DNA from 2 places in the Sinorhizobium sp. GQ132 genome. Region 2 is predicted to be linked to the other one. Evidence: predicted binding sites of a transcription regulator. Region 2 holds the regulator's gene; the other holds the start of a gene.
What was found. Region 2 encodes HrcA, which represses chaperone genes, less so after heat shock. Its sites were predicted from a motif close to GTTAGCACTCNCNNNNNGNGAGTGCTAAC; they were not measured.
Positions count from the first base shown of each region.

Region 1: groES (co-chaperone GroES) is a predicted target of HrcA. The motif match lies at 8,371-8,399, and genes of this name have one in related genera.

Region 1 is NZ_JCAXDX010000009.1:22,391-34,543, reverse strand. Features, by position in the region: gene AC6CIG_RS21455 (heavy-metal-associated domain-containing protein) at 174-395, opposite strand; gene AC6CIG_RS21450 (hypothetical protein) at 659-982, opposite strand; gene AC6CIG_RS21445 (ArsR/SmtB family transcription factor) at 1,157-1,522, shown strand; gene arsK (arsenite efflux MFS transporter ArsK) at 1,524-2,729, shown strand; gene AC6CIG_RS21435 (L,D-transpeptidase family protein) at 2,769-3,752, opposite strand; gene AC6CIG_RS21430 (ABC transporter substrate-binding protein) at 3,851-4,852, opposite strand; gene AC6CIG_RS21425 (TetR/AcrR family transcriptional regulator) at 4,950-5,576, opposite strand; gene AC6CIG_RS21420 (oxidoreductase) at 5,720-7,756, shown strand; gene AC6CIG_RS21415 (usg protein) at 7,997-8,269, opposite strand; gene groES (co-chaperone GroES) at 8,548-8,862, shown strand; gene groL (chaperonin GroEL) at 8,909-10,537, shown strand; gene AC6CIG_RS21400 (DUF899 domain-containing protein) at 10,736-11,482, opposite strand; gene AC6CIG_RS21395 (3'-5' exonuclease) at 11,754-12,153, shown strand, end outside.
Region 2 is NZ_JCAXDX010000004.1:223,810-235,962, forward strand. Features, by position in the region: gene hpf (ribosome hibernation-promoting factor, HPF/YfiA family) at 60-632, shown strand; gene ptsN (PTS IIA-like nitrogen regulatory protein PtsN) at 807-1,271, shown strand; gene grpE (nucleotide exchange factor GrpE) at 1,393-2,019, opposite strand; gene hrcA (heat-inducible transcriptional repressor HrcA) at 2,178-3,257, opposite strand; gene rph (ribonuclease PH) at 3,515-4,234, shown strand; gene AC6CIG_RS12735 (VOC family protein) at 4,357-4,770, shown strand; gene rdgB (RdgB/HAM1 family non-canonical purine NTP pyrophosphatase) at 4,801-5,445, shown strand; gene hemW (radical SAM family heme chaperone HemW) at 5,457-6,638, shown strand; gene AC6CIG_RS12750 (nuclear transport factor 2 family protein) at 6,655-7,521, opposite strand; gene AC6CIG_RS12755 (SRPBCC family protein) at 7,537-8,019, opposite strand; gene AC6CIG_RS12760 (RNA polymerase sigma factor) at 8,093-9,361, opposite strand; gene AC6CIG_RS12765 (YciI family protein) at 9,358-9,732, opposite strand; gene dnaA (chromosomal replication initiator protein DnaA) at 9,857-11,299, opposite strand.

The DNA.
Region 1 (12,153 bases), on a different contig from region 2:
TCATAATCCTTCCAATAATGGGAAGGTCAAGCACCTTTGCGTGTTTTCTTCCCTCCACGGCAAGCAGCAGCGGGAAGTGCGTAGGGTCTTCGGCTCGGAAGGACGCCGTATCAAATACTTGGAGCGGTTCGGTGAAACACCGAACCGCTCCAAGCTCCAGCCTTACGGGGCATTCAGATGCCTTGGCTGCAGCAGGCGTTGCCAATGGACGCCTTGTAACCGGCATCCTCAATAGCGGCGACAAAGGCAGCGGGACCAATGTCGGACTCGATCGATGCGATTTTCGCCCGGAGATCAACGGTGACCTTGGCGTTCGGATCGACTGATTTCACCGCCTTCTCGACGGTGCCGGCGCAGTGGCTGCAGGTCATATCGGATATGCTGATATCGTACATGGAACACCCTTGCTTCACGAAACCGCCACAGCATGCATCTTCCAACGATGTCAGGGTCAAGGGAGCGCCCGGACTTTATTTTCGGGCACTGCGGCCCATTCACCGCCACTTCAGCGGTGTTGCCGCTTCCCGCCAGCCGTTGCCCTCCATGCAAGGGTCGGCTGGCCGGCATTCATCTGCGACAGCGGCAAGCCAGCCGGGGTGCTGACATCGAACTTGCGCGCAGCCCTTATCATCCGGGCCGCCCCGAATGGCCGCTGGCTTCATTCGACGACGCAATCGTCAGCCTTCGCGGCGGCTGTCTGCTCGCCTGACTGCTGAGCTTCGGCATCCTGCTGCGACGTGGCGAGGTTCTCGTCTCCTCCGCCCTGTTGGTTAGCCAGAGGCATCGTCTGACCGTCCTTGCTCGCAGCATTGTTCCCGGTTTCCAGCGGGGCTTTGGTTCCGTCCTTTGCTATCCCCGGCTTTTCGGCATTGATGGAGGCGGTGGTGTCCGCCGAAGTACCATCTTTGCAGGCGGCTGTGGCTGTACCGGATGCGAGGCCCGCAATCGAAATTGCTGTAAGGATCGTAGCGAGTACCTTCATTGTAATCTCCTTTATCTCGGAAGCAGATGTGTGAAAACCAATCGGCAGGCCGATCGTTCCATCGCTTGCGCGGACCAGGGATTTAAAGCTCAGGAAGCGTGATCTCACTTCGGACTTGCCGATCCGCGTCAGGTCGGCTACGCATCAATTCGATTATTGTAGGAAGATTGAAATATGGAAGAGCGACAAGCCCGATCGTCCTTCGCCGCCCTGTCGCAGGAGACGCGCCTGGGCATTGTGAGAACACTCGTCGTTGCGGGGCCGGGGGGCATGGCTGCGGGCGCGATAGCAGAAAGGATGGGCGTCTCGCCCTCGAACGTCTCCTTCCACCTGAAGGAACTGGAACGGACCGGATTGATCGCGCAGAGGCGCGAATCACGCTCGATCGTCTACAGCGCCAGCTACGAAACCCTTGCCGATCTTGTGAAGTTCCTGATGGAGGACTGTTGTGTCGGACACGCCAGCGTACGTGCATCCTTGAACGGGCCCAAACCGTGTAGCGTGGCATCCTCCGGGCCGACCGAAGGCGGGAACGGCTGATATGAAGTCCGGGATCCCCGCGGGCATCGTCGCCGCACTCGGCCTCACCCAGATCATCGGCTATGGCACGCTCTATTACAGCTTCAGCATTCTAGCGCCCGGAATGGCACGCGACCTCGGCCTGACCGTCGAGCAAGTGTTCGGCGTGTTTTCCGCTTCGCTGCTGGTGGGCGGCCTTTCGGCTCCTCTCGTTGGGGGATGGATGGATCGGTTCGGCGCTGCGACGATTATGACTTCCGGCTCGGCCGTCTCCGCACTGGCTCTTTTGCTGTGCGCCTGGTCTCCCTCGACGGCCGTGTTCGCCATTGCCATAGTCCTCCTGGAAGTGGCCTCCGGCATGGTGCAATATCAGGCGGCCTTTGCGGCACTTGTGGAAATTCGTCCCAAGGCGGCTTCACGCAGCATCACCTATCTGACGTTGATCGGAGGCTTCGCTTCGACGATCTTCTGGCCGATTGCCGCAACCCTTGGAGAGTTTCTCTCGTGGCGCGAAATCTACATCGCTTATGCGGCGTTGAACCTGCTCGTCTGCCTCCCGCTGCATCGCTGGATCATGCGAAGCCGGACGTCTGCAGCGATCGAATCCGCCGGCCTGGACCGGGAAGCGATTGCCGGCGCGCTTCCGGCACAGGCCAGACGGCGTGGCATGCTTCTCGTATCGTTAGCCTTTGCCCTACAGGGATTCACACTTTCCGCGATACTGACGCATATGGTTCCGATGCTGGGAACGATCGGCTTCGGGGCGGCAGCCGTGATGATCGGCTCGCTCTTCGGACCGTCACAGGTTCTGAGCAGGCTCATCAACATGACATTCGGCGCAAACTTGCTGCCGCCCATGCTCGCGACCCTGTCCGCCACGCTCATCGTAGCGGGTGTCGTCATCCTCGGTCTTTCCGGAACCTGGCTGCCCGGGGCTGTGGTCTTCGCGATCTGTCTCGGTCTCGGATCGGGCATCAACAGCATCGCGCAGGGATCGCTTCCGCTCTGGCTGTTCGGATCGGCCGGTTACGGTGCGATAACGGGAAGAATGGCCGCCGCACGGCTGGCGGCGGGCGCGATGGCACCCTTTGTCTTCTCCGTCCTGATGGAACGTTTCGGCACTGATGTCGCCTTGTTGGCCAATGCCGGCCTCGGCGCGGTCGGCATGGGCGCCTTCGTGGCGGTGGCATCGGCCGCCAAGCGTCGGCCGGATGCTCTCACTCTTTGACGCTGCGTTGCCTCAGCCTGGTCCGGAGTCGACTGAGGTTCAGTCGGTGAACTCGGCGACCACCCCCGGCTTGACCATCGCCGCCAGTTCCTCGGCGTCCCAGTTCGTCAGACGAACGCACCCGTGTGACTGGGCTTTATCGATCAAGGACGGTTCGGGCGTGCCGTGGATTCCATAGGTGGGCTCCGTCAGATCGATCCAGACGGTTCCCACCGGATTGTTGGGGCCTTTGGGAAGGGTCAGGGGCTTGTTGTTGTCGCCCTGCTTGAAGTTGACATCGGGGTCGTATTCGTAAGGGGGCATTCGCGCGACCCCCTTGACCTTGTGGATGCCCGTGGGGGAGGGGGTCCCTTCGCTGCCGATGGAGGCAGGATAGGCAGCGAGCGGCGAACCATCTTCGGCGAATGCCAGAACTTGCCCTGTACGTTTGCGCACTTCTATCCTTTTGACCGCGCCTTCCTTCGCGGCGCCGGGCTTTGCAACCCAGACCGTCTCCCCGACGGTAAACGACGCACCTGGATTCAGCGCCTTCAGAAGGTCGACGTCCATGTGAAACCGTTCGGACAACCTCTCCTCGACGCTCGTATAGCCGAGGTGATCCATCTTGGCCTGCTTGGAATAGTCGTCGGGAATCTCATCGACGAGATCCTTGGCATCCTCTTTCGTGATGACATAGGACTGAATGACAGGCTGATCCTGCGAAAGCCGGCTGACGACTTCGGGGTCCAGCCTTCCATCGACGGGAAGACGTTGCATGGCCTCGAATCCCGCAACGGCCTTGGTTACATTCTCGCCGTAGTAGCCGTCGATTACCCCGGGAGAGGCCCCCGCGCGATCCAAGAGGATCTGGAGATGGACGATGGCGGGATCCGGGTGAGGCGGCTCTTTCGGCGGCCTTTCCGGCGCGATCCCGGCAATCGGCGCGTTGTTGACGGCTTCCGGCTGAAGGTCTTCAGCGCTGGCGGTGAAATGGAGGCCCAATGACAGGGCGGTTGCGACAAGGATGATGTTCTTCATGAACATCAAATGGCCAGCCGGCCCGACTTGTTCCGCCCGCTGATTTCCTTGCCCTCGGCAGTGGATGCGGCGTGCGTCTCGCACGCCGCACGGGCGCAAGGCCGTCAGAGCGCCGCTTTGATCTTCTCGGCGGCTTCAGCCGAGACCCACTTCGACCACATGTCTTCGTTCTCTTCGAGGAAGCGCTTCGCACCTTCTTCACCGCTGGCCTGATTGTCGGTCATCCAGGCCATGAGCTGGCTGACGGTATCGTTGCTCCAGGAGCGCTTGGTCAGATAGTCCATGACCTCGGGACCGACCCGCTCGGAGAAGGGCTTGGCAACCAGCGTCACGATCGTGTCGACCGGCCATGCATTCGGCTTGGGGTCGGGGCAATCCGCTACGGTGTTGCAGCGCTTCCATTCGGCCGCGTCATGGGGCACGCCGGGGTCCAGCTTGACCATCTTGTATTTGCCGAGCAGGGCGGTAGGAGACCAGTAATAGGTAAGAAGACCCTCCCTGCGTTCATAGGCCTTGGCGATGGCCCCGTCCAGGCCGGCAGCAGAGCCGGTGTCGACCAGGGTGAAGCCCGCCTTCTCGCCGTCGAACGCGCTGAAAAGCTGCGTCGTCACCACCGTGCCGCCCCAGCCTTGCGGTCCGTTCAGGATCGCGCCCTTGCTGGGGTCCTCGGGGGCCGGAAAGAGCTCGGGGTGCTTCAGCGCGTCGCCGATCGTCTTGATGTCGGGGTGTGCGTCGGCGAGGTATTGGGGGATCCACCATCCCTGGACGCCGCCGTCCGGCAGCGGTGAGCCGACTGTGATGATACGACCGTCGTCCTGGCCTTTCTTGACGACATCGGGCAGGAGGTCGATCCACGCCTCCGGCGCGATATCGGGCTGGCCCTTTTCGGCCATGGAGGTGATCGTGGGCACGGTGTCGCCGATCGTGATCTCGGCACTGCAGCCGTAGCCTTCATTGAGAATGAACTTGTCCAGGTTGGAGAGGACCTCGGCACTCTGCCAGTTCATACTGGCAATGGTGACGCTCCCGCACTCGGCGGCATTCGACGCCGATGCTCCTGCGATGAGGCCAAGCATCAGACATGTCGACGCAAGCAGCTTTTTCATTACACTGTTCCCTCTTCTTTTTGCGGCGTCTTATCGGAAGAGCAGGGTGCCGCGTCTACCCGCTCCTGCCTCGCTCGTTCTTTATCGCCCTCTGTCGCTATCCGGAGTAGCCGTGCCGGGCGAAGAAGCGGTCAAGCTCTCTCTGCTCCGGAGCTTGTCCGGTGAAGATCTCCACATATTCCGGAATGCGCTTCATCCGCACGGATACGTCTTCCTTCGTCTGCATCGAGATGTAGCCGATCTGCACGAGATAGATCGTGCGCGCACGCACATCGGCCCGCGCCTCGCCATGCCCGAACCGCAGGAACATGCGCGTGAGCGCGTCGAGTCGCTGCTGATCGGCGCTTTGGACTTCCGCAAGAATTTCAGGCGACTGCAGGGCCCAGCTTCGCACCGCGAACTCGAACTGAGAATCGAAGAGACCGCCATCAAGCCAGCAGTCGAAAACGTTGAGCATCGCTTCGGCAATCGTCTCGGCATAGGCCTCGGACTGTCTTACCAGATTGCCCGTATTCTTTTCGCGCCAGCGCGAGACGAGCCTGTCGAGCAGTTCCTCGCGGTCCTTGAAAAACCAGTAAAAGCTCGTCCGCGACAGATTGAGCTTCTTCGCAAGCGGCTGGATCTTCACCGCATCAATGCCGGCATCGAGCAGGGATTCGTAGGCTGCTCCAAGCCAGACATCCGGGGAACCGCGCCAGCCGCTGTCGCTCGTGATGTGCTCCATCGTCGCTATTTAGCAGATCGACGGGTACCCCCGCAAGAAAAATGTACATCAGTGTCTCCGGCCCTGACTTCAATGCCTGATTTGTTGACACATGTGTACATTTTCACTTACGCTGCCGCCACGTCCAAGCCGGAGCCCCGCAAATGCCGAACGATCCCCTCCTTCAACCGTACCAGCTGAAGCACCTGACGCTGCGCAATCGCATCATCGTAACGGCGCACGAGCCGGCCTATCCGGAGAACGGCATGCCGAAGGAGCGCTATCGCGCCTATACGGTGGAGCGCGCGCGGGGCGGCGTGGCGATGACGATGACCGCCGGTTCGGCGGCCGTCTCGAAGGACAGCCCGCCGGTCTTCAACAATCTGCTTGCCTACAAGGACGAGATCGTGCCGTGGATCAGGGAGATGACCGACGCCGTGCACGAGGAGGGGGCGGCGATCATGATCCAGCTCACTCATCTCGGCCGGCGCACGCGGTGGGACAAGGGAGACTGGCTCCCGGTCGTCGCTCCCTCGCATCATCGCGAAGCGGCGCATCGCGCCTTTCCCAAGAAGATCGAAGACTGGGACATCGACAGGATAATCAAGGATTTTGCCGATGCGGCCGAGCGCATGAAGGCCGGCGGTATGGACGGCGTCGAACTCGAGGCCTACGGTCACCTCATCGACCAGTTCGCCTCGCCATTGACGAACGAACTCGATGGTCCTTACGGCGGCTCGCTCGACAACCGCATGCGCTTCTGTTTCGACGTTCTGAAGTCGATCCGGGCACGTGTCGGAGACGAGTTCATCCTGGGCGTGCGATACACGGCCGATGAATGCCTTCCCGGGGGGACGGACAAGGCGGAAGGTCTTGAGATCTCGAAACGTCTCAAGGAAAGCGGACTGATCGACTACCTGAACATCATTCGCGGCCATATCGATACCGACCCCGGACTGACCGATGTGATCCCTATTCAGGGCATGGCCAACTCGCCGCATCTGGACTTCGCCGGCGAGATCCGCGCAGCGACGAATTTCCCGACCTTCCATGCGGCTAAAATCCCCGACGTCGCGACCGCGCGCCACGCGATTGCGTCCGGCAAGCTCGACATGGTCGGGATGACCCGCGCCCACATGACCGACCCGCACATCGTCCGTAAGATCATCGAGAAGCGGGAGGACGACATTCGCCCCTGCGTAGGCGCGAACTACTGTCTGGACCGCATCTACCAGGGGGGCGCCGCCTATTGCATCCACAATGCTGCGACCGGACGCGAGCTGACGATGCCGCACAGCATCGCGAAGGCACACTGTCGCAGGAAAGTGGTCGTCGTCGGGACCGGACCGGCCGGTCTCGAGGCGGCACGCGTGGCGGGGGAGCGTGGCCACGAGGTGGTTGTGTTCGAGGCGGCAAGCGACCCCGGCGGCCAGGTCCGCCTGACTGCGCAGAGCCCGCGCCGGCGGGAAATGATCAGCATCATCGACTGGCGCATGAGCCAGTGCGAAAAACTCGGCGTCACCTTCCATTTCAATACCTGGGCGGAAGCGGAGGCCATTCAGGCGGAAAATCCTGATGTCGTCATCATCGCCACCGGCGGGCTTCCGCATACGGAGGTGCTGTCGAGAGGCAACGAGCTGGTCGTGTCGGCGTGGGACATTATTTCCGGCGATGTGAAGCCGGGCACCAACGTCCTGATTTTCGATGACGCCGGCGACCACGCCGCTCTGCAGGCCGCCGAATTTCTCGCCAATGCCGGCGCAAGGGTCGAGATCATGACGCCCGACCGCTCCTTCGCGCCGGAGGTCATGGCGATGAACCTCGTGCCTTACATGCGTTCCCTGCAGAAGCTCGATGTGACCTTTACCGTCACCTACCGTCTGGAAGCGGTCGAAAAGAGCGGCAATCAACTGGTCGCCCATGTCGGCAGCGACTACGGGGGTATCTCCAAACAGCGGACCTTCGACCAGGTGGTCGTCAATCACGGAACCATCCCGCTCGACGATCTGTACTTCGAGCTGAAGCCCTCCTCCAGCAATCTGGGCGAGATCGCGCACGACCAGCTGATCGCCGGGGAACCGCAATCGGTCGTCCGCAACGCGGAGGGCAAGTTCCAGCTCTTCCGGATCGGCGATGCGGTCGCGGCGCGCACCACCCACGCCGCGATCTACGACGCCCTCCGCCTTCTCAAGGATATCTGACGCCAGGCAGATCCGCCGCCGTGTTCCCCACCTTGAGGCGGGGGCTGGAATCTGTGCTCGTCACACGGATCCGGCAGCGCCGCGTCTGCGGCGCGGGAAGCGTTCTTTCAGCCCGAGGACTTGGTCCGATTGCATTCCTGTGACGAGCACAGGAATGACGAAATCAACAAGCCGCCGCGGGTGGCCCGAATCTCAATAGGCGTCGAGCGGGAGACGCAAGTGCCCTTTCAACGCCGGAAATCAGTGAATGTTGAATTCGCCATCCACCTGCCGCCACTCGTTCGGGCCGATCAACCGTTTGTGGGTGAACCGCACGGAGTGGAGCGGCCCGTCCAGATTGGTCTGCCAGAAATCGAGGAACTTTCGCATCTGGGGAAATTCCGGTGCGACGTCGTAATCCTGCCAGACATAGGTCTGCAGGACGGATTCGAAATCGGGAATGCGGTAGAGGATATGCGCGGTCGTGAGACCGTAACCGTTGAGCTGGCGCTCGAGATCCGATGAAAATCGCATACTTCATCTCCGTTACATATCATTCGCCGGCTCCCGGCCGATCCTGCGAGGCCCCGGCATGACCTTAACGTCACAGCGAAATTCAGGTTCCTCTCCAGTCTGTTAGCAGCCGCGTCGAAGCGCTGCTGATTTTTTTGCAGAGGCCCCTTGAAATCCATTTTTTGCCCAACCAGATCAACCCGCGCGAAGTGCTCGAACGAGGCTTCGCACCCGTCCGGATTGGTCATCCGGTCCGGGATGGGGAACAAGATCATCAATGTTTGTCCATGGAGGAAAACATGGCGTTTCGACCGCTTCATGATCGTATTCTCGTCCGCCGCGTCGAGTCCGAAGAGAAGACCAAAGGCGGCATCATTATCCCCGACACTGCCAAGGAAAAGCCCCAGGAAGGCGAAGTCATCGCTGTAGGTCCTGGCGCGCGCAGCGAACAGGGTCAGATCCAGCCGCTCGACGTCAAGGTGGGCGACCGCATCCTGTTCGGCAAGTGGTCCGGCACCGAGATCAAGATAGATGGCGAAGATCTGCTGATCATGAAGGAAAGCGATGTCATGGGAATCATCGAGGCCCAGGCCGCCGAGAAGATAGCCGCCTGAAAATGCGAAGATACAGTCAACAAGCTGCCTATTGAGGAGTGAAGAAATGGCTGCGAAGGAAGTCAAATTTCAGACCGACGCACGCGAGCGCATGCTGCGTGGTGTCGATGTGCTGGCCAATGCCGTAAAGGTAACCCTCGGCCCGAAGGGCCGTAATGTCGTCATCGACAAGTCGTTCGGTGCGCCGCGGATCACCAAGGACGGCGTCTCCGTCGCCAAGGAAATCGAACTCGAGGACAAGTTCGAGAATATGGGCGCGCAGATGCTGCGCGAAGTCGCATCCAAGACCAACGACCTTGCCGGGGACGGAACGACGACTGCAACCGTGCTCGCACAGGCAATCGTCCGGGAAGGTGCCAAGGCCGTCGCCTCCGGCATGAACCCGATGGACTTGAAGCGCGGCATCGATCTCGCAGTCGATGCGGTCGTGAAGGAATTGAAGAACAACGCCAGGAAGATCTCCAAGAATTCCGAGATCGCCCAGGTCGGCACCATTTCCGCCAACGGCGACACTGAGATCGGACGCTATCTCGCCGAGGCCATGGAAAAGGTCGGCAATGAAGGGGTGATCACGGTCGAGGAGGCCAAGACGGCCGAGACTGAACTCGAGGTCGTCGAGGGCATGCAGTTCGACCGCGGCTATCTCTCGCCCTATTTCATTACCAATCAGGACAAGATGCGCGTGGAACTGGAGGATCCCTATATCCTCATCCACGAAAAGAAGCTTTCCAACCTGCAGGCCATGCTGCCGGTGCTCGAAGCCGTCGTCCAGTCCGGCAAACCGCTCCTTATCATCGCCGAGGATGTGGAAGGCGAGGCGCTCGCCACCCTCGTGGTCAACAAGCTGCGCGGCGGCCTCAAGGTTGCGGCCGTCAAGGCGCCCGGCTTCGGCGACCGCCGCAAGGCCATGCTGGAAGACATCGCCATCCTGACCGGCGGCACCGTCGTCTCGGAAGACCTCGGCATCAAGCTTGAAAGCGTCACGCTAAACATGCTCGGCCGGGCCAAGAAAGTCTCGATCGAAAAGGAGAACACCACCATCGTCGACGGTGCGGGTTCGAAGACCGAGATCGAGGGCCGTACCACGCAGATCCGCGCCCAGATCGAGGAAACGACCTCCGACTACGATCGCGAGAAGCTGCAGGAGCGCCTTGCCAAGCTCGCCGGCGGCGTCGCGGTGATCCGCGTAGGCGGCTCTACCGAAGTCGAGGTAAAGGAAAAGAAGGACCGCGTCGACGACGCCTTGCATGCGACGCGGGCGGCAGTCGAGGAAGGGATCCTGCCCGGCGGTGGCGTCGCATTGCTGCGGGCGGTCAAGGCTCTCGACGGCCTTGAGACCGCCAACAACGATCAGCGCGTCGGGGTCGATCTCGTGCGCCGCGCTATCGAAGCCCCCGTTCGCCAGATTGCGGAAAACGCCGGAGCCGAGGGCTCTATCATCGTCGGCAAGCTGCGCGAGAAGGCGGAGTTCTCCTATGGCTGGAATGCCCAGACCAACGAATATGGCGATCTCTATGCCATGGGCGTCATCGACCCGGCCAAGGTCGTCCGCACCGCGCTTCAGGACGCAGCGTCGGTCGCCGGTCTTCTCGTTACGACCGAAGCCATGATCGCAGAAAAGCCCAAGAAAGAAGCCGCACCGGCGCTTCCGGCGGGCGGCGGCATGGACTTCTAAGCGATCGGTCAGGCCCGCCCTTGCCTTCGGGGGCGGGCCTCCCTTCCGGGCGGAAACATACTTTCCCTCATACCGCTCGAACGTATCGGAGGACTGCAATTTCTCCTCTTCTTCATCTCTCTGTGCTTGTCACGGAGATGAGAGCCGCGCCAACGCTGCGGCGCGGGAAGCGTTCTTTCGGCCCAGGGTCGCCCCGATCTAGTCCTGGTTCCGGAACGCCGCCTCTCCGGCGTCCGACACCTCGACCCACTTCTTGTCCGGCTCGGCGTCTTTGACGTAGCTGTCGTGCCAGTTCCACCATTTGTAGGTCGGGGTCTGCGGATAGCCCTCGGGCGAATCCTCCCAGACTTCCTGCCGGCCGAGCGGCGTGATGTCGAGGTAGTTCCACGTGCTGCCCATCTGCTCGTCGCCGCGATTATTGATGAAGTAGGTACGGAAAACGCGGTCGCCGTCGCGATAGAACACGTTCGTGCCGTGCCACTCGTCCACCCCGAAATCGGCGTCGAAGCTGTCTGTCACGGTAAACCACGGGATTTGCCACCCCATGCTCGCCTTCAGCCGGGCGATGTCCGCCTGGGGTGCCCGCGAGACGAAGACGAGGGTTGTGTCACGGGCGTTCAGGTGGGCGAGGTGCGCCACCTGATCGGCCACCATGGAGCAGCCTCTGCAGGCGTGGTCGGGCCAGCCGAAAACGCCCGGTTCGAAGAAGGCGCGGTAGACGATCAGCTGACGGCGACCGTCGAACAGGTCGACGAGGCTGACCTTCCCCGCAGGGCCTTCGAACGCATATTCCTTCTCTACAGCCATCCATGGCATCCGCCGGCGCCCGGCGGCCAGCGCGTCGCGCGCCCGGGTCAGTGCCTTTTCCTTGACGAGGAGCTGCTCGCGCGCAGCCTCCCAGGCCTGCGGCGGGACGACGGGTGGCGTGTGCATTGGTTTCGTCATGGCTCGGCACCTCCAGTTTGTGCGCTTTGGCAATCTGTACGCATTGGCGCCTCTCGGAGGCGCGATCCCGACCGCGCCATGGCCTGGCTGTCGGGCTTGAAGTAGTTTGGCACCGGGACGCCGGTGGTGGGAGTAACAAGTGTGGCGCCATTCCATTGGAGCTGCTGGCGGCCGCGTGGCATTCCGACATATCGCGTGAGATTCCCTGGACATGTCGATCGAGCGGGACTGACCTAGATTACGTTGGTGCATTGGAAGAACGTGGCCGCGAATGATCGTATTCCTGGATTTCGAAGCATCGTCTCTGAACAAGAAAAGCTTCCCCATAGAGGTCGCCTGGGTCTTCCAGGACGGCCGCTCGCGTTCCTATCTGATACGGCCGGCTCCGGAATGGATCGACTGGTCCGACGAAGCCGAGGAAGTCCATGGCATATCGAGGGAACTGCTTCGGGCGGAGGGGCTCCCCGTCGCGTTCATCGCCGAAGAAATGATCCGTGAGCTCGCCGGACACCAGCTCTATGCCAGCGCACCCTCCTGGGACGGCAAATGGCTGAGCGTGCTGTTGAGAGCCGCCGGGCTGCCAAGGCACGCTCTACGGCTGAAAAGGTCCGACGAGGCCTTCTTCGATGCGGCACGGCGCAAGATGGGCGAGAGGTTTTCGGATAAGGAGA
Region 2 (12,153 bases):
ATGACGGGGGCGCTTGGAATAGACTGGGCACGCAATTCACGAACAAGAGAGGAAACTCCATGAGTGTGCGTGTATCCGGTAAACATATGGAAATCGGCGATTCGTTTCGCGTCCGCATCGGCGAGCAGATCGAGCAGGCCGTAACCAAATATTTCGACGGAGGATATTCGAGCCAGGTCACTGTGGAAAAGTCAGGGTCGCGATTCAGCGCCGACTGCAAGCTTCATCTCGATACGGGCGTGGTATTGCAGGCAAACGGCCAGGCGAACGAGCCACAGTCAGCCTTCGACGCGGCTTCGGAGCGCATCGAGAAGCGGCTCCGGCGCTACAAGCGCAAGCTCAAGGACCATCACAACGGCAACGGGCAGAATGCCACCGAAGTGGCCTATCGAGTGATGGACTCGGTGCCCTTTGAGGACGAGGAAGTCCCCGACGATTATGCGCCGACGATCGTTGCCGAAACGACGAAACAGTTGAGAACAATGTCCGTCGCCAATGCCGTTATGGCCTTGGACATGACGGATGAACCGGTGCTGATGTTCCGCAGCCCCGGCAAGGATGACCTGAACATCGTCTATCGACGCAACGATGGGAATATTGGCTGGATCGACGCCGCCAATATCAAGGCATGAGTGGGGATGGGGGAAGCCAGCCGGACTGGCGTCCCCCGTCTTTCCGATCAGCGGGACGGCGGAAAAGCTCGACTTTTCTGTGCATTCGACCCGCCAAGACAAAGATGGGTAGAGCCATCACGGCGCATTTGTGATGAGATTGCCAGGCTCTAACCGGCGAACGAGGATAAAAGAATGGCATTGGCAGGCTTGCTGCATCAAAATGCGATCATCCCGGCCATGAGGGCCAACTCGAAGAAGCAACTCCTTCAGGAATTGGCGGCAAAAGCATCGAAGCTCACCGGTCTTCCGGAGCGGGAGATTTTCGACGTCATCCTGCAGCGAGAAAGACTCGGCTCGACCGGGGTAGGCAATGGCATCGCCATCCCGCACGGCAAGCTTAGCAATCTGCCGTCGATCGTCGGTATCTTTGCGCGGCTCGATACGCCGGTGGATTTCGAGGCATTGGACGACCAGCCGGTCGACCTCGTCTTTCTGCTGCTTGCACCGGAAGGTGCCGGCGCCGACCACCTCAAGGCGCTCTCGCGCATCGCCCGCGTGCTGCGCGACCACGACATGGTGTCGCGTATCCGAGCGAGCGACTCGGCAAGCGCGATCTACACGCTGCTTAGCGACGACACGACATCGCACGCTGCCTGAGTATCTTCTGCCTGCTGTCCTGCCGGAGCCGGTTGGAAGAGCATGCGATATTTCGAACAATGACGAAGGGCCGCGCACCTTGCAGAGTGCGCGGCCCTTCGCAAATCGCATTCATGCGCCGTCAGGCAGCAGGCGTCTCGCTTTCAGAGGACGCGGCTTTCGGGCCGCCCTTGGCAACACCGACCATCGCCGGGCGCAGAACGCGCTCGCCGATCGTGTATCCCGCCTGGACCACCTGGACGACCGTGTTGTTCGGAACCTCGGTGTTCGGGACCTCGAACATGGCCTGGTGGAAATTCGGATCGAACTTCTGGCCGGTGGGGTCCAGCTGCATCACGCCGTGACGCTCGAGCGCCGCGAGCATCGACCGTTCGGTCATTTCCACACCCTCGATGAGTGCTTTCAGGCCGGCATCGCCCGCCTCTCTGGCGTCGGCCGGAATCGCATCCAGCGCGCGGCGCAGGTTGTCGGAGACCGCCAGCATGTCGCGCGCGAAGCCCGCGACGGAATAGGACTTCGCGTCCTTCACGTCACGTTCGGTGCGCCGGCGCAGGTTGTCCATCTCCGCAGCCAGGCGAAGATATTTGTCGCGCAGTTCCGCACTCTCGGCCCTGGCAAGCTCAAGCGGATCCGGCGCGGTCGTGGAAGCATCCGCCTCCGGCTTCTCCGCAGCTTGCGGCTCAGCGGCTGTTTCGAATTCTTCAGGCGCCGCGGCCTCGGGTCCGTTCTTGTTCGTTTCGTCGGTCATGACGTTCTCCGAATTTCTGTCTTTTGCTCTGTTCGGCATCATCAAACCAGCGGAAGTCGCTTTGCTTGAACGTTCTGTTGCCTGGATTTGAAGCCCGATATCGATGTTTGGGCCCGAAAAATCAAGGGTCGATTGCTGCATCGATCAAAAGGATTCGCTCAGCGCGACAGCCGCGACATGAGCTGTGCGGTGTAATCGACCATGGGAACGATGCGGGAATAGTTGAGCCGGGTCGGCCCGATGACACCGACCGCGCCGACGATGCGGTCGTCGCTGTCGCGGTAGGGAGCGACGATCAGCGAGGATCCGGAGAGTGAAAACAGCTTGTTCTCGGAACCGATGAAGATGCGCACGCCCGGGCCGCTCTCGGCGAGGTTGAGGATCTCGATCAGACTGTCCTTCTTTTCGAGGTCATCGAAGAGCATGCGCAGCCGCTCAATGTCGTCCGTCCCTTCCAATCCTTCGAGCAGATTGGCGCGGCCCCTGACGATCAGCCGCGCCGGCTGGCCGTCGCCCTCGCTTCCGGACCAGATCGCCAGCCCACGCTCGACCAGGTCCTGCGAGAGCGCGTCGAGCTCGCCGCGCACCGTCTCCTTGACCTTTTCCAGTTGCGTCCGCAATTCGGGGATCGTCTGACCGGCAAGGTGAGCGTTGACGAAGTTCGCCGCTTCCGTGAGCTGGGCGCTGGTGATCCCGGCCGGCAGCTCGATGATGCGATTCTCCACCTGATCGTGCTCGCCGACGAGCACCGCCAGTGCCTTGGTCGGCGCCAGCCGGATAAACTCGACATGCTTGAGAACGGGGTCGCTCTTGGTGGTGATGACGAGACCTGCGCCGCGCGACATGCCGGACAGCATCTGGCTCGCCTCGGTAAGAAGGTTTTCGACCGACCGGTCGCGATTTCCCGGGTGAACCTGCCTTTCGATCGAGGCGCGTTCCTCCGGCGAGAGATTGCCCACCTGCATGAAGGCGTCCACGAAGAAGCGCAGGCCCAGCTGCGTCGGAAGCCTGCCGGCGCTGACATGGGGGGAATAGATCAGGCCCAGATCCTCGAGGTCGCTCATCACGTTGCGAACCGAGGCCGGCGACAGCGACACCGGCAACAGCCGAGAGAGATTGCGCGAGCCCAGCGGCTCCCCGCTTTCCAGATAGCTCTCGACAATGCGGCGGAAGATCTCGCCGGAGCGCTCGTCCAGCGCCGATGCGATCCCCTTCGTTCCAGGGTTGCGCAGTACCATGTCACTCCGTGATCAGTATTCCGTGTTCGCAAAGAATATAGTGATCCGCACGGGGAATGGCAAAAGGGAAAAATCACTGCGAAGCTTCGACATCAAACGGTTCCCTTTGCCCACGCCATGATCTAGAAGGCTCACGAAAGCGCCGCGTGTCTTCAGACGCGCAAAGGCCGCTGGAGCACTTTGAATTCTGCATGGTCTTGTCCTTGAACCGAACAGGACTCGAAGGAACATGCAGTCGGGATCGACAGGAGTTGACGATGCGGCCATCCGGCAGAAAAATCGACCAAATGCGCAAGGTCTCGTTCGAGCGCAATTTCTCCAAGCATGCGGAAGGATCCTGCCTGGTACGCTTCGGCGACACGCATGTTCTGTGCACCGCCAGCCTGGAGGAAAAAGTTCCGGCCTGGCTGCGCAACGGCGGCAAGGGCTGGATCACCGCGGAATACGGCATGCTGCCGCGCGCGACCGGCGAGCGCATGAGGCGTGAGGCGGCGACCGGCAAGCAGAGCGGCCGCACGCAGGAGATCCAGCGGCTGATCGGGCGGTCGCTCAGAGCCGTCGTCGATCTTCCGGCGCTCGGCGAACGTCAGATCTCGATCGACTGCGATGTGCTTCAGGCCGACGGCGGCACGCGCACTGCGTCGATCACCGGCGCCTGGATCGCCCTCCACGACTGTTTGAAGTGGATGGAAGCGCGCAACATGGTCAAGCTGGAGAAGGTCCTGAAAGATCATGTGGCCGCCATTTCCTGCGGCATTTTCGCCAATCAGCCGGTCATCGACCTCGATTATCTCGAAGACTCGGCTGCGGAGACGGATGCCAATTTCGTGATGACGGGCAGCGGCGGCCTGGTCGAGATCCAGGGAACGGCGGAAGGCAAGCCCTTCAGCGAAGAAGAATTCGCAAGCCTGATGCTGCTCGCCAAGAACGGCATTGCCGAACTCGTCGAAATGCAGAAGCAGGCGATAGCAGGCTAGACTGCTCTCTGCTGCACGGCAGCAGTGAGATGATCTGACGCTTCGACAATTTGCACTTCCGGACGGAACGCCGTCATGGCTTTTCCGGAAGTGCTCTGGATCACTTGAGAGGAACCGGTCCGGTGCCGACATTCGAAGGCATTCTGGAAACCGCGCTTTACGCGGACGATCTCGACCAGGCCGAGGCCTTCTACGGAACGGTCCTCGGCCTTGAAAGGATCACGCGCGCCGGTAGCCGCCATGTCTTCTTCCGCTGCGGCGAAGGCGTGTTGTTGATCTTCAACCCGGCGGAGACGGTGAAGCCGCCTGCACCGGGCGCACTTCCCGTGCCTCCGCACGGGACGAAGGGCAACGGGCACATGTGCTTCCGGGTCGCCGCCGAGGCACTCGATGCCTGGAAGGCGAAACTGGAGGCAGCCGGAGTTTCGATCGAGGCGGATGTCCGCTGGCCGAACGGCGCCCGCTCCTTCTATTTCCGCGATCCGGCCGGCAACAGCCTGGAATGCGCGGAAGCGGGCCTCTGGGCCAAGGATTGATTTCGGCAGAACCTGAACGGAACGGAACAGATGCGCAGACTGATCGACAAGACGCTCGTCGTCGCGAGCCATAATGCCGGCAAGATCCGTGAGATCCGCGACCTCATCGGGCCTCTCGGCTTCGAGGCGAAATCGGCAGCCGATCTCGATTTCGTCGAGCCGGAAGAGACCGGCACGACCTTCGAGGAGAACGCGACGATCAAGGCGCTCGCCTCGGCCAGGGCATCCGGACTGCCGGCGCTTTCGGACGATTCCGGTCTTGCCATCGACGCGCTCGGCGGCGCCCCCGGCGTCTACACGGCCAACTGGGCCGAACGTGAGGACGGCAGCCGCGACTTCCAGATGGCCATGGAAAAGGTCGAAGAGGCGCTCCGCGACAAGGGTGCGGTGACGCCCGAAAGCCGTACCGCACGCTTCGTGTCCGTTCTCTGCCTTGCCTGGCCGGACGGACATGTCGAGCTCTTTCGCGGCGAGGTCGAGGGTTATGTCGTCTGGCCGCCGCGCGGCACCAGCGGCTTTGGCTACGATCCGGTCTTCCAACCGAAGGGCTACGACACCACATTCGGCGAAATGAGTGCGGAGGAGAAGCATGGCTGGAAGCCGGGCGATCCCGAGGCTCTGTCGCACCGCGCCCGCGCATTCAAGCTGTTCGCCGAAACCTGTCTCGGCGCCTGAGTAGAAAGACGATGCAGATAGCCCCGCTTTCAGCGATCGGTGACGGCATGGACCCCGGTTTCGGGGTCTATGTGCACTGGCCGTTCTGCGCGGCGAAATGCCCCTATTGCGACTTCAATAGCCATGTGCGCCACCAGCCGGTGGATCAGCCTCGCTTCGTCGCCGCATTCCTGAAGGAAATGGCGGCGGTGCGCGCGCTTTCCGGTCCGAGAACCGTCACCAGCATTTTCATGGGCGGGGGTACCCCGTCGCTGATGGACCCTCAGACGGTGGAGGCGATCCTCGACGGCATTGCCCGGCATTGGCACGTGCCTGACGGCATCGAGATCACCATGGAGGCGAACCCCTCCAGCGTCGAGGCGACGCGCTTCCGCGGCTACAGGGCGGCCGGCGTCAACCGCGTCTCGCTCGGCGTCCAGGCTCTCAACGACCGTGACCTCAAATTTCTCGGACGGCTGCACGATGTCGAGAATGCGTTGAAGGCCGTGCGGCTCGCCCGCGAGATCTTTCCGCGGATGTCCTTCGACCTGATCTATGCGCGGCCGAACCAGACGGTCGAGGAATGGGAGCGCGAACTGAAGGAGGCGGTTTCCTACGCCGTCGATCATCTGTCGCTCTACCAGCTTACCATCGAGGAAGGGACGCCCTTCTACGGCCTGCACAAGGCAGGCAAGCTCGTCGTTCCGGATGGCGAGCAGTCGGCTGTTCTCTACGAGGCCACGCAGGAGATCACCGCGGCGATCGGCATGCCGGCCTATGAGGTCTCCAACCATGCCCGGCCGGGGGCCGAGAGCCGGCACAACCTCACCTATTGGCGCTACGGCGACTATGCGGGCATCGGCCCCGGCGCCCATGGGCGGCTGGCGATCGGATCAGGCAAGATCGCGACCGCAACCGAGCGCAACCCCGAGGCATGGCTGCAACGCGTCGAAGAATGCGGCGAAGGCCTGATCGAGCGGGAACTGCTCGATTTCGAGGCGCAGGCCGATGAGCTTTTGCTGATGGGGTTGAGGCTGCGCGAAGGCGTCGATCTCGCCCGCTGGCAGACCCTCTCGGGCCGCGATCCGGATCCGGCCCGGGAAGAGTTCCTGATCGAGCATGGTTTCATCGAACGGATCGGCAATTCGCGGCTGCGCTGCACGCCCGCCGGAATGCTGATCCTCGACGCCGTGGTGGCCGACCTCGCCTGCTGATCGCGGGCCGAGCGGTTCAACCGCCTTCCTTTACCGGTGCGACGATCCCCCAGGTAACCCCGAAGGGATCTTTGAGCTGGCCGTAATGATCGCCCCAGAAGGCGATCTCCAGCGGCATCGTCACCTCCGCGCCGGCCTCCACCGCCCGTTTCCACCAGAAATCCGCGTCGTCGACGACGAGGTGCAGCACGAAGCCCTCCGGCGGCTTCCAGGGATGGCCGAATTCCGGGAAGGGATCGTTCAACATCAATGCGCCGCCGTTGATCGTCAGGTGGCAGTGGATGAGGCGCTTTCCGTCCTGGGCAAGTTTGCGGTCCTCCTCCTTGGCGCCGAAAGCGCGGACGTAGAAGGCCGCCGCCGCATCTGCATCCTCCACGTTGAGATAGGCGATGACACCGGGCATGGGCGGGCGCGACGGTGCTTGCCAGTCGACCTCGGATCGAGGATCGAGATCGATCGCCGCCTTGAAGCTCCCGTCCATGTAGAAGGGAACGGATTCGTGCTGATGGGCAATCTTCCATCCCCTGTCGGTGCGCGTCAGGCCCAAGGTCAGGCGATACCAGAGCGCCGCCTTCTGACCATCGTGCTTCTCGCCGGAAAGATGCGTCAGCGCAGTGGCGAAGGCGACGTCGCCGCTCACGGAAACGTCGAGATCCTCGAGGGTGAAGCCGAGCGGTCCTTTCCACGTGGAGAACCACTGCTCGAGGCCGCCGGCATCTGCGTCGGAGGCCTTGAGGGGCGGCGCCAGGGAAAAGACGAGGCAATCGTCCGTGCCGTGGGCGAGGACGCGGGCGGCATCCTTCCGGCGCAACGCCTCCGCCCAGCCCCCGATTACCTCCTCGATCTCCGCAATGGCCGCATTGCTGCTCCCGGTAATGGTCATGACCCGGCCCTCCCCTCAGAGTTTCGCAACGAGTGCTGCAAGCTGATCGGCGCATTGGCCCCAGCCCTCGTGGAAGCCCATCTTCTCATGGGCATCGCGGTCCTCGACGCTCCAATGGAGCGCGCGGGCCGTATAGCGGGTCTTGCCGCCCTCGTTCTCGAAGGTCATGACCGCCGTCATGAACGGCTTTTCGGACGGCTTCCAGGCTTCCGTAAAGGCATCGGTGACGACGATCTTCTCGTTCGGCACGACTTCCAGATAGACGCCCTGATTTGGATAGAGTTCGCCCTCGGGCGAGCGCATGACAAAGCGGTTGATGCCGCCCGCCCTGACGTCGAGCTCCGCTTCCGTGATCGTCCACGGCAGAGGGGCGAACCACTGCTTCAGAAGCCCGGCTTCCGTGAAGGCCCGGTAGACCTTCTCGCGCGGGGCATCGATCAGCCGGGTCAGAACCAGTTCGCGTTCGCCGCCGGAATTGGTGTCGGTCGCTGCAGTCATTTTCGAATTCCTCCATGTTGGTTCATTCCAAGGACGAAAGAGGATGCCGCCTGCCGACAGGGGTCAGAAAAAATTATCTCTCTTCTTCCGCGACCGTCGCCGGCTCGGCCGCGAGGTGATCGAGCTGCATGCGGATATAGGCCGCTTCGGCCGCGTTGGTGGCCAGTGCGATCGCCCGGTCGAAGGCGGCGCGCGCCTCGCATGCCCGGCCGAGTTGCTTCAAAAGGCCGCCGCGCAGGCCATGATAATAGAAATAGCCGGAAAGCCTCTCGCCAAGGGGCTCCACCATGGCCAGTGCGGCCTCCGCTCCCTCCCGTTTGGAGACGGCGACCGCGCGATTGAGCGTGACGACCGGAGAGGGCTGCAGGCGCTCGAGCGCCTGGTAGAGGAGGTCGATCTCCTCCCAATCCGTCTGCTCAGGACGTTCGGCGCGGGCGTGCAGGGCGGCGATCGCTGCCTGTATCTGGTAAGGCCCGGGGCGGCGATGGCGCATTGCCTTGTCGATCATCGCCAGCGCCTCGGTAATCATCGGCCGGCTCCAGAGCCGCCGATCCTGATCTTCGAGCAGGACGACGGCACCGTTTGCATCGAAGCGCGCGCGGGCGCGCGAATGCTGAAGCAGCAGAAGTGCCGTCAGGCCCATGATTTCCGGCTCGGCGGGAAACAGCCGCAGCAGCAGCCGCGACAGGCGGATCGCCTCGTCGCAAAGATCGGCGGAGACGCCCTCGGCGCCGTTCATCGCCGAATAACCCTCGTTGAAGACGAGATAGATCATCGTCGCGACCGCAGCGAGCCGCTCGGCGCGATCGGCGGCATCGGGTGTCTCGAACGGGATGCCGGCGGCCGCCACGCGGGCCTTGGCGCGGGTGATGCGCTGCTCCATCGCGGCTTCGCTGACGAGAAAAGCACGGGCGATCTGCCTGACGGAGAGCCCCGATACGATGCGCAGTGCAAGCGCGATCTGCTGGGTTGCCGGAAGCGTCGGATTGCTGCAGACGAAGAGCAGCCGCAGGATGTCGTCGCGGTAATGCGCCCCGTCGAGGCGATCGGCGAGTTCACTCTCCCGGTCTTCGAGGTCGGAGAGCAGTTCCTCCGGGGGCAGCGCCGTCTCGCGCGACTGCCGCCGCACCCTGTCGATGCCGCTATTGCGTCCGACGAAGATGAGCCAGGCGGCCGGATCGCGCGGCGGACCGGTACGGGGCCAGTTTTTCAGCGCCCGGATACAGGCCTCCTGAAATGCCTCCTCCGCCAGATCGAGATTGCGAAAGTAGCGCAGCAGCGCACCCATTGCCTGCGGCCGCGCGGAAACAAGAGCAAGATCGATCCAGCCTGTGTCGGTCATGAGGGCAACTCACCGGGTTTATAAAGCGCGAGCGGCCGGACTTCGTAGGAGCCCGTGCTCGGATTGGCGTTACTCAGATCGCGCGCGAAGTCGAGCGCCTCGTCCAGCGAGGCGCAATCGATCAGATAGAAGCCGAGCAACTGTTCCTTGGTCTCGGCGAAGGGGCCGTCGATGACGATCGTCTCGCCGGCGCTGTGGCGCAGCGTCGCCGCCGCCGTCGTCGGCACCAGCCGCGCCACGGGCCCCAGCTTGCCCGCTTCGACATATTTGCGTTGGACGGCGCTCAGATCACGCATGACCCGCTCGTCCTCCTCCTTGCTCCAGGCACTGGTGACGCTTTCATCGTTGTAGCAAAGCACGGCGTAAAGCATTGAAAATCTCCGCTCTGGTCTGAAGACGAATGGCGGTATTGATAGCCGACAAGCGAGGCGAAAAAAACGCTCAACAAAAAAGCCCGGCGGACCGGGCTTTTCGTAACTTCGAGCTTACCTGCTTCTATTCGTTGATCAGTCGCTTCAAAAGCTCGATCTCGTGGCTGAGCTTGGTGTCGGCAGAAATCAGCTCCTCGATCTTGCGCACCGCATGGAGCACGGTCGTGTGGTCGCGCCCGCCGAAGCGGCGGCCGATTTCGGGGAAGGAGCGTGGGGTCAGTGTCTTCGACAGATACATGGCGATCTGGCGCGGCTTGACGATGACGCGGGTGCGGCGGTTCGAGACCAGCTCCTGACGCGAGACGTTGTAGTGCTTGGCCACCACGCGCTGGATATCTTCGATGCGGACGCGGCGCGGTTCCCCGGCATTGACGAGATGGCCGAGCAGTTCGTCGACCCGCTCGATCGAAAGCTGCGGCTCGAAGGAGCGACGGAAGAGAAGCTGATTGAAGGCGCCCTCGAGTTCGCGGCCGCTGGCTGTCACGTTGCGGGCGACGTGGCTCAGGATCTCGGGCGGAATCTCGAGCGAGGCATCGTCCTGGCGCGCCGCTTCGAGACGACGCTTCAGCATTTCCAGGCGCATCTCGTAGTCCGGCCCTTCCATCTCGATCGCCACGCCGCCTTGCAGGCGCGAGCGAACGCGGCTGTCGAGCGATTCCAGCTCCCAGGGTGCACGGTCGGCGGCGACGACCACCTGTTTGGCGGAGTCGAGCAGCATGTTCAACAGATGGCAGAACTCGTGCTGGATCGACTTGCCCTGCAGGAACTGCATGTCGTCGATAATGAGAAGGTCGATGTTGCGAAGCGATTCCTTCAGCGACAGCGCGTCGTTGTCGCGGATCGCCGTTGCGAAACGCCACATGAAATATTCGGCCGTGAGATAGACGACGCGCGGCGCGCGCGCACTCTGGAGGGCCGCGAGAGCGATCGCCTGCAGGAGATGCGTCTTGCCTAGACCAACGCTCGAATGGATGAAGAGCGGATTGAAGCGCACGGCGCCGGCGCCGGCCTCGGCAATCGTACGCGCTGCCGCGAGCGCGACCCGGTTCGACGAGCCCTCTACGAAACTATCGAAACCGTAGCGCTGATCGAGAGGCGAGCCGAAAAGCGGCGCCTGGACGGGTCTCGCCGGAGCTGCCGCAACCGTGGCGGCGGCAATTGCCACGGAGGGGGCCGCCGAACGGCGGGAAGGAGAGACGGGCGCCGCTTCGGCAGCCACGGCAACGCTCTCCTCAGGAGCCGTCGGGCGATGACCACGGGTCGCAGTGCGCACGAGGATCTCGACCTTCAGTATTTCGCCGTCCTCCTGCTGGACGAGCGTGGTGATCAGATCGAGATAGCGATTATTGATCCAGGACTTCAGAAAAGTCGTCGGGACCGAGAGGCGCACGACGCTTTTCGACACTGAATGGAGCTTGAGGCGTCCAAACCAACTTGCGAAGACATCCGGTCCGACCTGGGCTTTCAAGCGCGCACTTACCCGCTCAAACAGTGCGTCATGCCGCATGTCGTGTTTTTCCCCCGCCGCCTGAGACTGATTGCTTCCGGCCTGAAAACCTTCAGGTGCCGTCGCCAAATTCATCCGCATCTTGCCGCCTTCCAATTTCATTATTCCGACGCCGTCATTTCTGGCGGCCTCATCTTTATGTCCGCCCGCCACGGCCGCTCAAAGCCATGCCGCGTCAGCCGGACGCTCTGATACGCACCGAACCCGGGCTCCTCATATCCCGTCACGGCGCGCTGCGCTCATTCGCTCGCCTTCGCCTCAAGCAAATGTCCCCCCGCACTTCGCCTTACCGATTCTGCACGGCCATTTTCAAGCCGGTCAGAACCGTTTTTCCTCGTTGTCGGCTGACCGCACCCTCGTACGTAGCGGACAGCCCGAGCCTCCTTCTTCCTATCCCATGCCTTCACAAGGCCAAGCCCCGGCCGGCAACCATAAGACGAAACGTCCTCGCTCCGGTGCGAAGGCTCGCCCGGTTTTATCGTCTCGACTTGTTTGATTGATCGACGTGGAATTACCCCCGCCACAGGCGACGGAAAGCTCAAAGCCACCCCGATTGGAATGACCCTTAAACTTCCTCGTACAGATGTGATCTGTGTCCCCTGTGGAAGGCATTTAGGCAGGATCGCCCGGCAAGATCAATGGCGTTTTTTACCCGCTCGTAAGCGTCGACAGTTGACTCTCGTGCCGGGTTTTGCATCCCGCTTCCGAGTCCGGCGAGAATCCCTGTTGAATCAAGGGTTTTGTTTTTTGCGTTCTTGCTTAGCTGGCGAAAAAGAAAAAAAATAAAAAATGGCTTGACTCACTTCGGACTCAATCCGCCCGCCTCGCGAGACCACATTTTTGCCGCAACCTCT